Regions from separate parts of the Pantoea sp. Lu_F5_004 genome, predicted to be linked through region 1. Evidence: predicted binding sites of a transcription regulator. Region 1 holds the regulator's gene; the other holds the start of a gene.
The links. Region 1 encodes CRP, which controls carbon source genes, mostly activating them, when cyclic AMP is high. Its sites were predicted from a motif close to ATGTGANNNNNNTCACAT; they were not measured.

Region 2: a site for CRP is predicted at 2,271-2,288, ahead of ACR8BN_RS22320 (PTS sugar transporter subunit IIB). Genes of this name have one in related genera too.

What each region holds. Positions count from the first base shown of each region.
Region 1 covers NZ_CP194946.1:453,819-461,254, reverse strand. Annotated here, with positions in the region: gene tauA (taurine ABC transporter substrate-binding protein) at 1-422, opposite strand, end outside; gene ACR8BN_RS02125 (LacI family DNA-binding transcriptional regulator) at 659-1,639, shown strand; gene ACR8BN_RS02120 (LysE family translocator) at 1,641-2,243, opposite strand; gene ACR8BN_RS02115 (hydrolase) at 2,301-3,317, shown strand; gene ACR8BN_RS02110 (YheU family protein) at 3,322-3,540, shown strand; gene ACR8BN_RS02105 (phosphoribulokinase) at 3,602-4,471, shown strand; gene ACR8BN_RS02100 (OsmC family protein) at 5,031-5,435, opposite strand; gene crp (cAMP-activated global transcriptional regulator CRP) at 5,739-6,371, shown strand; gene ACR8BN_RS02090 (YccS/YhfK family putative transporter) at 6,429-7,436, shown strand, end outside.
Region 2 covers NZ_CP194948.1:103,493-110,928, reverse strand. Annotated here, with positions in the region: gene ACR8BN_RS22330 (glycoside hydrolase family 1 protein) at 1-471, opposite strand, end outside; gene ACR8BN_RS22325 (PTS sugar transporter subunit IIC) at 492-1,820, opposite strand; gene ACR8BN_RS22320 (PTS sugar transporter subunit IIB) at 1,817-2,146, opposite strand; gene ACR8BN_RS22315 (LacI family DNA-binding transcriptional regulator) at 2,435-3,388, shown strand; gene ACR8BN_RS22310 (ROK family protein) at 3,401-4,285, opposite strand; gene fabF (beta-ketoacyl-ACP synthase II) at 4,526-5,809, opposite strand; gene ACR8BN_RS22300 (TetR/AcrR family transcriptional regulator) at 6,047-6,661, opposite strand; gene ACR8BN_RS22295 (winged helix-turn-helix domain-containing protein) at 7,069-7,436, shown strand, end outside.

The DNA.
Region 1 (7,436 bases):
AGCGCCGCCAGCAGGCTGTAGTGGGTGGTAGAGATGAACGGCACCGCGATGCGCTTGCCAATTAAATCTTTGGGCGTGGTGATGCTCTTCTTCACCACCAGCGCTTCAGAGTTGCCCAGCTGAGAGGCGAGTAAAAAGGCTTCAATCGGCAGCTTCTGCGCCGCCGCGACCGCTAACGGGCTGGAACCGATATTGCCAATCTGGACGTCACCGGACGCCATCGCACGTAATACCCCGGCGCCGCTGTCAAACTTGCGCCAGTCAACGCTGGCCCCGCTCTCTTTCGCAAAGCTGTTGTCAGCCTGCGCCACTTTCGCCGGTTCAGCCGAGGTCTGGTAAGCCACGGTGACATTGACCGCATCAGCCCGAAACGCCAGCAGCGCCAGCGCTGCGGCTAAAAAAGTTAAACGTGTTGCTGCCATGATCACTACCCCACCGTTTTTATAGTGGAGGCAGTGTCTCTGCGCGCTATAGTTTCATAAAGGAATTAAAAATTATCCCTAATAGAAATAAGTTCTTAGATCACTATCTGCAAAACTAAGTCAAAAATCGCAAATGCTGAAAATAGCTAAAGTAAGCAAAAATGTCAGGCGCTCACATTGTCCCTGTGCTATTCATATGCGTTCCCAATTATTGCCTGTTAAGGTTTCTGAATCCGATGTCGATCGAGAAAGTCGCTCAGCTGGCTGGCGTCTCCAAAGCCACGGTATCGCGGGTTCTCAACGCGCATCCCGGCGTGAAGCCCGATACGCGTGAGAAAGTTCTGGCGGCAATCTCTGCCTGCGACTATCAGCCCAACTTACTGGCGCGTCAGCTGCGTACGTCGCAAAGCAACATGCTGCTGGTGCTGATCTCGGATATCACCAATCCCTTCTGTTCACGCGTGGTTCAGGGCATCGAGGCCGAAGCCGAACTGCACGGCTATCACATCCTGCTCTGTAACTCCGCCTCGCAGCTCCAGCGTGAAGCCGCCTATCTCTCCCTGCTGACCGGAAAAGTGGTGGATGGCGTAATTACTATGGATGCGGCCTCCGGTTTACAGGATTTGCAGGCGCTCATCGCCGGGGCGCCCTGGGTGCAGTGCTGCGAATTTGATCCGGATATTCCCGCCTCCTCGGTCAGCATTGATCACCTTGAAGCCGCGCGCGACACCGTCCACTACCTTGCCGGTAAAGGGCGTAAACGCATCGGGCTGATCAATGGCGACATGCGTTACCTTTACTCGCATCATCGTGAAAAGGGCTACCGGCAGGCGATTGAGGAGCTGGGGTATGCGTGGTCCGGCGTCTCCTACACTTACGAAATCTCCTGTGAGGCGGGCAGTCAGGGGCTAAGAGAGTTGATGGCGCTGCCGGAACCGCCGGATGCGGTGTTTGCGGTTTCAGATGTGCTGGCGGTAGGCGTGGTACATGCGGCGCTGGAAGCGGGTTTGCGCGTGCCGGAAGATCTGGCGGTGGTCGGGTTTGATGGCGTGTCGTTTACCCGCAGCCTGAATCCGCCGCTGACGACCATCGAGCAGCCGATGAACCAGCTGGGCGCGCGTAGCGTGCAATTGCTGCTACAGAAGATCCGCAACGCTAATGCGCCAGTGATCCGCGAGGTGCTGCCCTGGACGCGCGTTGAACGCGCATCCAGCTAACTTAGTGCCAGATTAACAGCACGCAGGCAGCGGTCAGCAGCCCCATGGCGAGGTTAAAGATTTTCCAGGCGCGACGGCTGCGCAGAATGCGGCCGATCACCGCACCAAATCCCATCCAGATAACACCCGATACCAGATTAACCAGAAACATGCCGATGCTTATCGCCATCACTGAATGGCGATACGCGTCACCGGCCAGGCTGAAGCTGGCGACCGCGCCCAGCGCCATCAGCCAGGCTTTGGGATTGATCAACTGCAACAAGCCGCCCTGCCAGAAGGGCATCGGCGCATCCGGCGCCTGATCGGTTTCCAGCTTTTCATAACTGGACGTCGCTATCTTCCACGCCAGCCAGAGCAGATAGAGGCTACCGGCGATTTTCAGCACCAGGTGAAGCGAAGGATAGAGCAGGATCAGCCCGCCGACGCCAAAGGCCACCATCAGCAGCATCACCTGCATCCCGATCATGATGCCAATCATCAGCGGAATGGTGCGCATAAAGCCAAAATTAGCGCCCGAGGCGGTGAGTAACATATTATTAGGCCCGGGCGTAATGGCCGCGACCCAAAGAAATCCCAACATTGATAAGAAAAGACTCAGTTCCATGGCAATCGGGTACTCCTTACCCTGCAAGAAAAAACTTATCGAAGCTAACAGTGTGATATGGAACAGACAAGCTTTTACCACATGAAATTTACCGGACCAGAAAACGAGCACTTCACGCCACCTGAGAGTCTGCGTAACGCGCACCTGCAGACCCTGCTGCCGCGCCTGCTACGTCGTCGTATCGCGGGCGATCCCCACTGGCAGCGTCTCGACCTGCCGGATGGCGACTTCGTCGATCTCGCCTGGAGTGAAGACCCGCAGTTCGCGCAGCATAAACCGCGCGTGGTGCTGTTTCATGGGCTGGAGGGCAGTTTTCACAGCCCCTATATTCATGGCCTGATGGCGATCTGCCGTGCGCGCGGCTGGCTGGCGGTGGTGATGCATTTTCGCGGCTGCAGCGGCGAACCGAATCGGCTCAACCGTATCTATCACTCCGGCGAAACCGAAGATGCCCGCTTTTTTCTGCACTGGCTGCGCACCCGCTGGGGCCGCGTGCCCACCGCCGCGGTCGGTTTCTCGCTGGGCGGTAACATGCTGGGCTGCCTGCTGGGCCAGCAGGGCGCAGCCGCTGAGGTAGACGCGGGGGTCATTGTCTCCGCTCCGCTGCTGCTGGAGCCCTGTAGCCTAAAACTGGAACGCGGCTTCTCACGCGTCTATCAATACTATTTGCTGGCGCAGCTCAAGAAAAATGCCCGCCGCAAACTGCACGCCTGGCCGGATACGCTGCCGGTCAATCTGGCACAGCTTAAAGCGCTACGGCGACTACGCGATTTTGATGATGCCATTACCGCCCGCGCCCACGGTTTTCTGGATGCGGCCGATTACTATCATCGTGCCAGCGCCATGCCCTGGCTGAAGCACGCAGAGAAACCGCTGCTGATCATCCACGCCAAAGATGATCCTTTTATGAGTGATGAGGTGATCCCGCACAGCAGCCAATTATCTGCCACTATTACTTATCAACTGACACCACACGGCGGCCATGTAGGTTTTGTTGGTGGGACATTACGCCAGCCTGAAATGTGGCTGGAACAGCGTATCCCCCAGTGGATCGCCCCTTTTCTGGATAACTGATCTCGTGATTATTCCCTGGCAACAGGTCTCACCTGAGACCCTTGAAAATCTGATTGAAACCTTTGTGCTGCGCGAAGGCACGGACTACGGAGAGCAGGAACGCAGCTTGATTGACAAAGTGGCTGATGTGCGACGTCAGCTGGAAACGGGTGAAGTGGTACTGGTGTGGTCGGAACTGCACGAATCGGTCAATATCATGCCGCGCAAAGAATTTCGTGGCTGATGCACCCAACGGCATTTCGTGTTAACAATGCCTATTGCCCGACCTCACAGGGAGCTTTTCTATGTCTGCACGTCATCCCATTATCGCGGTGACTGGTTCCAGCGGCGCAGGGACCACCACCACCAGCGTGGCGTTTCGCAAAATCTTTCAGCAGCTCGATCTTCATGCGGCGGAGCTGGAAGGTGACAGTTTTCACCGTTTTACCCGCCCTGAAATGGATATGGCGATTCGTAAGGCGCGCGATTTAGGACGTCATGTCAGCTACTTCGGCCCGGAAGCCAATGACTTTGGCCTGCTGGAGCAGAGCTTTAAAGAGTATGGTCAGAGCGGACAGGGGCAGTCGCGTAAATATCTGCACACCTACGATGAAGCGGTGCCGTGGAATCAGGTGCCCGGCACCTTTACGCCGTGGCAACCGCTGCCGCAGAACACCGATATTCTCTTCTACGAAGGGCTGCACGGCGGCGTGGTAACGGCGCAGCACAACGTAGCAGAACAGGTTGATCTGCTGGTTGGCGTGGTGCCGATTGTGAACCTGGAGTGGATTCAGAAGCTGGTGCGCGACACCGGCGAGCGCGGCCATTCACGTGAAGCGGTCATGGATTCGGTAGTGCGCTCGATGGAAGATTACATCAACTTCATCACACCACAGTTCTCACGCACCCATATCAACTTCCAGCGCGTCCCGACGGTCGATACCTCAAACCCGTTCGCTGCCCGCGCTATTCCGTCACTGGATGAGAGCTTTGTGGTGATCCACTTCCAGGCGCTGGAAGATATCGACCTCCCCTACCTGCTGGCGATGCTGCAGGGCTCGTTTATCTCGCACATCAATACGCTGGTGGTGCCTGGCGGCAAAATGGGTCTGGCGATGGAGTTGATTATGGGCCCGCTGGTGAAGCGGCTGATGGAAGGTAAGCGAATAGAGTAAGAGGTCAGCAAAAACCGCTCTGAGAGCAGATGTCTTTCACAAAGATGGTAAAACTGGTTTTCCTGCGGCTAAAGACTTACCGCTGAGCAGGCTTCAGGGAGCATACACCTTTCGCAAAGACGCAAAACCGCCATCCCTGGCCCGCGATGCTTTGCTACAGGTATATGCTCCCTTCGCTTCACGTCCGGCAACCGCATCCGGTTTCAGGAAGGTCGCTACAGACAACGCCTGGGCAGAAAGAATCTGGCAGCAATAGATAAGTTCAACACGCCGGGAACCGGGTCAGAAGAGGAAAGCGTCCCGCCGCCCGGATAAAAACGCCGGGAGCGTTTTTGAACAACGCAACGCGTTGGCCCGGCTACGGGCGCGCCTCAGGGATGAGGTGCGTAATCGCGCGGGCCGAGCGGCCAGAGATTGGCTTAAGCGACTTTCCGATCTGACCCGGTTCCCAGCGCAGGCACAGTATCAAAGCGGATTCCCGATGCAGGCACAGTCTTAAAGCAACCTGAATCAGATACTGGAAGTGAAGTTAGCAGGTCTGCAATGACCCCTGCGGCTACTACAGCTCAATCACTTCATAGCTATGCGTAATGTTGACGCCTTTACCCAGCATGATGGCCACAGAGCAATATTTTTCAGCAGAAAGATCCACGGCGCGTGATACCGCTTTATCCTGGAGCGCTTTACCACTCACGATAAAATGCAGGTTGATGTGCGTAAAGATTCGCGGCGCCTCTTCACGACGTTCTGAGGTCAGTTTTACTTCACAATCAGCCACATCGTTTCGGCCTTTTTGCAGAATTGATACCACGTCAATCGCACTGCATCCGCCCGCCGCCATCAGCACCATCTCCATTGGGCTGGGCGCTTTATCACCCGAATTTCCATCCATCAGTATCTGATGGCCGGATGAGGATTCTCCGAGGAATGTCAGCCCTTCTACCCATTTCACTCTTGCCTGCATGATTTTTGCTCCGGAATACGCTGTTTTGTCGCCAGAGTACGCTTTCGCCTGGTAAACAGCAATCCAGAGAAATCCGCCCGTAGCTGAAGCGAGACAACAGAAGACAGTCGGCAAAAGCTGTGCTACAAACAGTGCTGAAAATATTTTTCGTCACCCGATGACGAAGGCGGGAAGGATGATGCGCACTGCGCCTGATGCGGCCCGAATAATTTCCTGAAATGGAAACGCTTGAAGCTTTCACCGCCTGACAGGGAAAACTGCCCCCTGTATTTTGGGCACGATTACAACAGAGGATAATAGCGAATGGTTCTCGGCAAACCGCAAACAGACCCTACACTCGAATGGTTCCTGTCCCATTGCCATATTCACAAGTATCCATCCAAAAGTACGCTGATTCACCAAGGTGAAAAAGCAGAAACGCTTTACTACATCGTGAAAGGTTCCGTCGCGGTTCTGATTAAAGATGAAGAAGGCAAAGAGATGATTCTTTCCTACCTGAATCAGGGCGATTTTATTGGTGAACTTGGCCTGTTCGAAGAAGGCCAGGAACGCAGCGCCTGGGTACGTGCGAAAAGCGCGTGCGAAGTGGCGGAGATTTCTTACAAGAAATTCCGTCAGCTGATTCAGGTTAACCCTGACATCCTGATGCGACTCTCATCGCAGATGGCGCGTCGCCTGCAGGTGACGTCTGAAAAAGTGGGTAACCTCGCTTTCCTCGACGTAACCGGACGCATTGCACAGACCCTGCTCAACCTGGCGAAGCAGCCAGATGCCATGACGCATCCCGACGGCATGCAAATTAAAATCACTCGTCAGGAAATTGGCCAGATTGTTGGTTGTTCACGTGAAACCGTGGGCCGTATTTTGAAGATGCTGGAAGATCAGAACCTGATCTCCGCACACGGCAAAACCATCGTCGTTTACGGCACCCGCTAATTCCTGTCACCCACGGCGTGATGGCAACATCACGCCGTTATTGTTTGTGTTGGGCCGATGTGGCGTCGAATTATTTACCATCCTGAAGTTAACTACGCCTTGCGGCAAACGCTGGTGCTCTGTCTGCCAGTGGCGCTGGGCTGGCTGGCTGGCGACCTGCAAAAAGGTCTGCTGTTCTCATTAGTGCCCGCCTGCTGCAACATTGCCGGTCTGGATACCCCGCATAAACGCTTCTTCAAACGCCTGATTGTTGGCGGCAGCCTGTTTGCCCTCGGCAGCTTTCTGATGCAGTGGCTCACCCTGCATGCTATTCCGCTGCCGCTCATCCTGTTTGCCATGCCCTTATTGCTCGGCGTTACCGGGGAGATCAGCCCGCTGCATGGTCGTCTGCTGCCCGGCACCCTGATTGCCGCCATCTTTACCCTGAGCCTGATTGGCCGCATGCCAATCTATGTCCCCCCGCTGCTCTATATCGGTGGCACGCTGTGGTACGGGCTGTTTAACTGGTTCTGGTTCTGGCTGTGGAAAGAGCAGCCGATGCGCGAAAGCCTGAGCCTGATCTACCGCGAGCTGGCTAACTACTGCGACGCAAAATATACCCTGCTGACGCAGCTGACCGATCCGGAAAAGGCGCTGCCGCCGCTACTGGCCCGTCAGCAGAAAGTGGTCGATCTGATTAACACCTGTTATCAGCAGATGCATATGCTGTCGGCAAGCCGCGATCACAGCCATAAACGGCTGACGCGCGCCTTTCAGGTGGCGCTGGATCTGCAGGAACATATCTCGGTCAGCCTGCATCGGCCGGAAGAGGTACAGAAACTGGTCGAACAGAGCCACGCCGAAGCGGTGATCCGCTGGAATGCCAAAACCATCTCGGCCCGGTTGCGGGTGCTGGCGGATAACATTCTCTATCACCAGCTACCCGATCGCTTTGCGATGGATAAACAGCTCGGCGCGCTGGAGAAAATCGCCCATCAGCATCCCGACAATCCGGTGGGTAACTTCTGCCTTTACCACTTCAACCGCATCGCGCGGGTTCTGCGCACCCAGAAACCCCTTTATCAG
Region 2 (7,436 bases), on a different replicon from region 1:
GCGATCACCGAATAGCTCAAAGCAGAGGCTAGCGTAGCGAGTAAAAGCTGCAACGACCTGGCGATTTTCCCAGCCTCCCTGATCCTGCATCGACATCGGCATGTCAAAGTGAAACAGCGTAATAAATGGGGTAATGCCCTGTGCCAGGAGCTCATCAATCACCCGATTATAGAACGCCACTGCCTCTTGATTGACGTCGCCGGTGCCATCAGGGATCAACCGCGACCAACTGATGGAGGTGCGGAAACTGTTGTGATTCAGTTGCTTTAGCAGAGCGATATCCTGATGCCAGTGCTGGTAAAAAGTGGACGTCTCACCTGGGCCAACCTGCTGATGAAAGCGGGATGGCTGCTGCGAATACCAGTAATCCCAAATGGTGGCGCTTTTGCCACCGTTCAGGCTATCGCCCTCGGTCTGCAAAGCGGAACTGGCGCTGCCCCACCAGAACTTATCAGGAAATATATAGTGCATAATGCCTCTCTTCAGAAGAATCAGGGGGTACCGGCGGTTTTTGCCAGCGGAGCAGGTGACTGCGACTTTTCCGGCTCATTTTTCATCAGCGATCGCTCGTAGGCCCGCAGGAACGGCAGGTAACACAGCGCTGAAAACGCCATGCAGACCAGGCACATGACTACAGGACTGATCGCCCAGTTAGCTGCCCACGAGGCGCCAATCGGCGCTGGCGTCGTCCATGGCGTGAGAGAAACCACCTGAGCCAGCCAGCCCAGCCGGGTTGCGGTATAAGCCAGTACTGCGTTAAGCATCGGCACGCAGACAAAGGGGATAAACATCAGAGGATTCATGATGATCGGCGCGCCAAACAGGATCGGCTCGTTGATATTAAAAAAACTTGGCACAATGCCCATCCTGCCGATGGTTCGCAGATGGGTAGCGCGGCTGCGCAGTAACAGGAAAGCGAGAGGCAAAGTAGAGCCGACACCCCCAATCAGCAGATAGTGATCCCAGAAGCCCTGGAGATAGATATGCGGCAACACCGTGCCTGCCGCCAGGGCAGCCTGATTAGCAGAGAGATTAGCCATCCAGAACGGATTCATAATGCCGGTCACAATCAGTGCTCCGTGAATGCCGGCGAACCAGAAGATCTGACATAGCAGCACCGACAGCAGAATGGCAGGTAAAGAGTCAGACGCGGAGACCAGCGGTGCCAGCAGATGCATGATGGCCTGTGGAATGATCATTCCGGTCCGGGCTTCAATAAAAAGGTTCAGCGGGTGAAGAGTGCCGATAATCACTATCACCGGAATCAGGATCTCGAACGATCGTGCGACGCCGGTCGGTACCTCTTTTGGCAGACGGATAGTGATGTTGTTGTGCTTCAGCCAGGCGTAAACGCGGGTAGCGTAAATGGCAGTAATCAACGCGGTGAAAATCCCCTGACCGGAAAGATATTCGGTTGAAATAGTGTGATTTGAGTAGGGAGCTGCCACCAGTAAAAAGGCCATAAAGGCCAGCAGACCAGACATCACCGGATCCAGTGCGAATTGCCGTCCCAGACTGGCCCCGATACCCACTGATATAAAGAAAGTCATGACTCCCATGCTGAGATTAAACGGCAACATCAGCTGGTCACGGTAGGTGGCGGAAAAATCGAGCCAGGCACGGGCCAGGCTGTTGGTGCTGGTGGCGGAAAAGGGAGGAAAGATAAATACCAGCATAAACGAGCCAATAATCATAAACGGCAGGGCCGCAGTAAAGCCGTCACGGATGGCTATCACATATTTCTGCTGACCCAGCCGACCAGCAAGTGGCGTAATTGATTGCTCGATCACCGTAATCATCGATTGATAGAGGGAACTCATAAGGCCGCCTTGTCATGTGCTGCTGCGATCAGTGACAGGGCAAAATGCAGCACCTTGTCCCCCCGCTGCATGCCGTAATCCATCATATCGATCGGTTGTATCGGAATATTCTGGCCAGCTGTTTTTTCCGTCAGGCTTTGCAGCATGTACTTCACCTGTGGCCCAAGCAGAACCACCTGATAGTGGGAAAATTGCTCATCAAACTCCGCCACGCCAAATGCCTTTATCTCAACGGATAACCCTTGCTGAGCGGCCGCTTCCTCCATTTTTCGCACCAGCATGCTGGTAGACATACCTGCTGAACAACACAACATGATTTTGTACATGGTCACTGTTCCTCACCCTTTACACTCAAGTGAGGCTGATTGGATAACATATGGAAACCGGTTTCCATTGCGATAAATAAGAAGTGTGATGACTGTCAGAAACCCTTATCTACAGGTTTTTTTAATTAGATAACGATCACAAAAATGACTGAAAAGCCAGGGTAAGACCTGTATATGGGAAAACGGTTTCCACAGCATAGTGAAAAAGTTATACTTTGAGCTGCGAATTAATGTACAGCAGGACAGGGTTGGCTTTTTTTGGCTTAGCGCCATTTTCAGGGGAGAACGATGTCTACTATCAACGATGTATCGCGGCTGGCTGGGGTTTCCAAAGCCACAGTTTCCCGGGTGTTGAGCGGCTCACGTGGCGTGAAGGAAGCCAGTCGTCTGGCGGTACTCAAAGCCGCTGAAGAGCTGAATTACCGGCCTAATGTTATAGCCCAGTCATTATTCAGTCAGACAACCCACTGTATTGGCGTAATCTGTGCGCAGGAAAATGTTAACCAGATTACCGCCTGGCTTTTCGCGCTGGAAAAACAACTGCGCCAGCATCAAAAACATCTGTTGTTACGCTTTGCGCGCAGTAAAAGTGAAATCCTCACCGCACTCGATGAGCTGAGTTGTGGCCTGTGCGATGATGTGCTGATCATTGGTGCGCACTTACCGCTTAACATTGATGATGAACATGTCATTCTGGTCGACTGTGCTGAAGCAGAAGGGCCAAACAGTATTCAGTTCGATCACGCCTTTGCCGCTGAGACAGCCTGCAATTTCCTGATTAACCAGGGCCGGCGTCAAATTGCATTAATCCAGCCAGAGAATGGCAGTACGGCCGGGCAGGTGTTAGATGGCTATAAACTGGCGCTGGAAAATAATGTTTTACCCTTTAACCGCAATCTGGTCATCACTGATGCGGTCTCATCATCGGTAGCTATTCAGATGCTGTTGAATAACGCCAGTAGTCGTATTTTTAATGCATTACTGGTGGCTAATGAGCAGGAAGCACAGCGCGTAATGACGCAGTTACAGGCGTTCAATAAAGCGGTGCCTGACGACGTAATGGTCTTTAGCCTGGCGGGTACAGTTAATTTACCAGGTTTACCTGCTATACCGGCGATTGAATATTCCCTTGATGCGCTTGCATCCCGTATCGTCAGCTGGTTAACCGCCACTACCCAGCAGATGCTGGGTAGCTCGGTACTACGGGGTGATTTGATTATTCCCGACTGGCGGCAGCGCTAATTAAGCCAGTGGTTAAGCGATATTGCTCTGCTGGCGCTGCAGGAAGTTCCAGGTTGCGCCCAGCATGCCGGAGTCGTTGCCATAGGTCGCGGTATCAATGCGGATATCAAGATCATATTTTGCCAGCTGCTCTGCCAGTTCCTCGAGGAACGGCTCCCGCTCGGTAATTCCCCCACCGATAAATATCATCTGCGGATCAAACACGCTGAAGAGGTTATATAAGCAGGCTGCAAGATCCTGGTAGAATTTATTCACCACCTGCTGCGCGGCTTCTTCTTTGCGATCGTATGCGTCAAAGACATCTTTACCGGTAACGTCGTCGGAAGACTTTTCGATGAGCTGGCTGTAATTCTCCCGAAGCGCCGTCATGGTACAACTCTGGCTCATAGTATGGCGTTCAATATTGCTGCTGTCAGGGCGCGAAGTCAGCAGGCAGCCAAACTCGCCCGCGCGATTACGACCGCCCCGGATCAGCGCGCCGTTGCAGAAGGCCGCTCCGCCTAATCCCGTGCCGATGGTTAACATCAGAAAATCACTGAGCTTTTTTGCTTTACCCAGCCACTGTTCAGCCAGTAAGGCGCAGTGTGCATCATTTTCGACCGTGGCAGGCAGTGAGGTTTTTTCCGTAAGCCACTGGCTCAGATGAAACTGGTCGAAGTCCCGAATGGTACCGCCCATGGCGATATATCCGGCTTCTGCATCAATATAACCGGGCGTGCTGACGGCGATGCCAGCACAGCCGGGATTTTTCTCCAGCCATGCCAGGATTTCATCAAGTATTTTGTCGCGTGAATTATGGGAAATATCAGCACTGTCACTGGTCAGAATATTTCCCTGTTCATCAATCACGCCCATTTTTAAAGAGGTGCCACCAATATCGAAAGCTGCAATCTTCATTAACGTTCTCTGAGGTTGTTTTCATCCGATTAATTGTAGTGCTGAAAGAAAAAGGGCAGGAGGTCTGTCGGAGGCAATTTTGTCAGGAAAGGTACAGATTTATATGATGGGTGTGGCAGAGAGGGCGTTCTGATAACCCCGACACACAGGGAAGAACTGAGTAAGTTCTTTCAGGATGGCTGATGTATCACCCGCGCTGAGAGGGTGCCTGGCAGCGCGGGCTTAATAGTTGCTATGCCGTCATGACCACTTACGCAACAGGAGACTGGCGTTGACGCCGCCAAAACCAAAACCGTTCGACATGGCATAAGTCAGCGCGGTAGGACGTGCATTGAGCGCCACCAGGTCCAGATTACCTGCGGCTTCATCGGGATGATGGAGGTTCAGCGTCGGCGGAATAAGCTGCTGCTGCAGCGCCATCAGGGTGAATATCGCCTCAACGCCGCCTGCTGCACCCAGCAGATGGCCGGTGGCGGATTTCGTTGAAGCGATCGCGACCTGCGAATCATCGCCAAACACTGCGCGAATAGCCGCCAGCTCACCGTGATCGCCAACCTGAGTTGAGGTAGCGTGTGCGTTGATATGCTGGACGTCGTCCGGGCTGATGCCCGCCTGGCGCAGTGCGGTCCTCATCGCCCGCGCAGCCCCGCTGCCATCCTCCGGACCCGCGGTTAAGTGGTATGCATCGGCGCTGGTGCCATAGCCGACTATCTCCGCCAGCGGCGCCGCGCCGCGTGCTTCGGCATGGGCCAGCGACTCAATCACCAGCAGGCCGGCACCTTCGGCCATCACAAAGCCGTTTCTGTCGCGATCAAACGGACGTGAGGCATGGTGCGGCTGATCTTCATAGCCCACACATAGCGCACGTGCAGCCGCGAAACAGCCCAGCGTGACGCGATCCAGCGCCGCTTCTGTGCCGCCACAAATAGCAATGTCCGTTTCACCACTTCTTATTAACCTTGCGGCGTCACCAATCGCCTGAACCCCCGCCGCACAGGCAGTAACGGGCGCGCCCAGCGGACCGGTGAAGCCGTGTTTGATCGAGACATGACCCGCAGCCATGTTGGCCAGAAACGAAGGTGCTGTAAAGGGTGAGAGCCTGCGCGGGCCGCGTGCATCGGTAGTGCGCACCGCGTCGGCAATGGCACCAAAGCCGCCGACACCTGAAGCAATAATCGTCGCGGTGCGTTCACGCGCTGCCTCATCTTCAGGATGCCAGCCCGCCTGATTCAGCGCTTCTTCTGCTGCCAGCAGCGCGAATTCTATAAAGCGCGACATCTTTTTACGCTCTTTCGGCGCAATGAACGCCTCCGGGTCGTAACCTGCCAGCGGATCTTCATCGATGCCGGGCACGCTGCCACCCACTGAAATACCGGTGCCAGCAGTAAGCGTGTCGGGCAGGGTACGTATACCTGATTCCCCTGCCGTTAATCGCCGCCAGACGGATTCAACGCCACAACCGAGTGGCGAGACGATGCCCGCGCCGGTAATGACAATGCGTTGTGATGAGGCTAAGTGACTCATAATTTTGCTCCCTTAGACAGTCCGGACAGTGAGTGAAATGCTGCTGCGGAGAATAGATACACGCCTTGAGGGCGAAAGGTGAGGCCCTGCGTAGGGTGGTGCGATAGATGAACGCAGGGATGGAATACAGCAGACAGAGATAAACTTAGCAGCATCAGAATCCTGAGCGATAACCAGACAGAGTGCTATCGTTGATCTTGTGACTAAATAAGTCAATAGTCACATCATGCGCAATGATCAGGGCGCAAGGCTACGTAACACCAGCGCTGCCAGTTGTGCAGAGGCTTCTTCAGCATCATCAAGGCTGTACTGCAGCAGTACCGGACTGGCGTAGGGTTTGATCACCCGATAGATTGCCTCCGCCGCTTCGTCTGCCGGGGTTTTACGTTCAAACTCACCGGATTCACGACCCCGTCGCAGGATCTGCTGGATCAGATTCAGTAATCGCACTTCGTGTGCCATCGCTGACGGCCAGCGGTCACGCGACGCGACGGCAGCAATGTCATACAGTTTACGTTCGTGAAAAAAGAGTTCAGTGCCGGTGACGGAAAGCGTGCGAAACAGTCGCCGCAGTTGCTCCGATGCTCCAGGCGCATCGGCGATCGCGGCTTCGACGCGCTGCATAATCATCGCCAACCGGGTGGAGCAGATCACTTCGCCAATCGCCTGTTTCGATTCAAAAAATTTGTAGATATAGGCTTTGGAAAAGCCGATAGCACGGGCGAGATCGGAGACGGTGGTTTTTTCGTAACCATAATGCGCGAAGTGCTGCATGGCAGCATCAACAATCTGGTCACGCACATTGTGCCCGGCCGGGCCGCGTGTGCCATTTTCCATTACGGATTGAGTCATTGTCAGAACCTGGCAGATCAAAGGTGGGTGAAAAAATTCAGTGACCACTGTTAGGGGTGGTCACATTTTAGGCCCTGATGCGATTAAAATCCATGGTTCGCAACGAATTAAGAGAGTTGACGCCACTTAACCCGCACAGATGGCAAACTGGCAAGGTCGAGACTGATATTGACTTTGCTGGTTAGCATTAAGGTGATTTTAAAGCCTGCATTTTTCCGGGGAGTTCGCCTTTAAGGCCGGTTATAAAGCCTGAAACAGGATAAAAGAGTCTACGTTCGCTTGCGTGCCGAATTTGAATGTCAACTTAACATCATCTGAGTGAGTTGACAGATTCAGGGCTCTTTAGTGCTTCTTTAAATAAGCTGAATTATACTGTCGGAAATGGGCGCAAATTCAGTGATTTCTTAATGATTTACATTATCGATGATCAAATTACCTACAATTCAGATGACTGTACGCTGAGTCATATTCCTACCCAGGAAACGCTGAGTCTGAGTATTTCATCGGGTCGGCTGTTTGAGCAGTTGCTGAATTCCCAGGGAGAAATACTGGCACGTGAAACCCTGCTGACCGAAGTCTGGGATAAATATGGCCTGCGCGGATCAAACAGTAATCTGAATCAGTATCTGAGTATTCTGCGCAGAGCGCTCGCGGCTTATGGTTGTGAAAATCTGATTATCACCATTCCGAAAATCGGCATCCGACTCAATACTGACATCAAAATTGAACGTGAATCTTCCCCGGCTTTTGTTGTGACAGAGGTTCAGAGTGATGA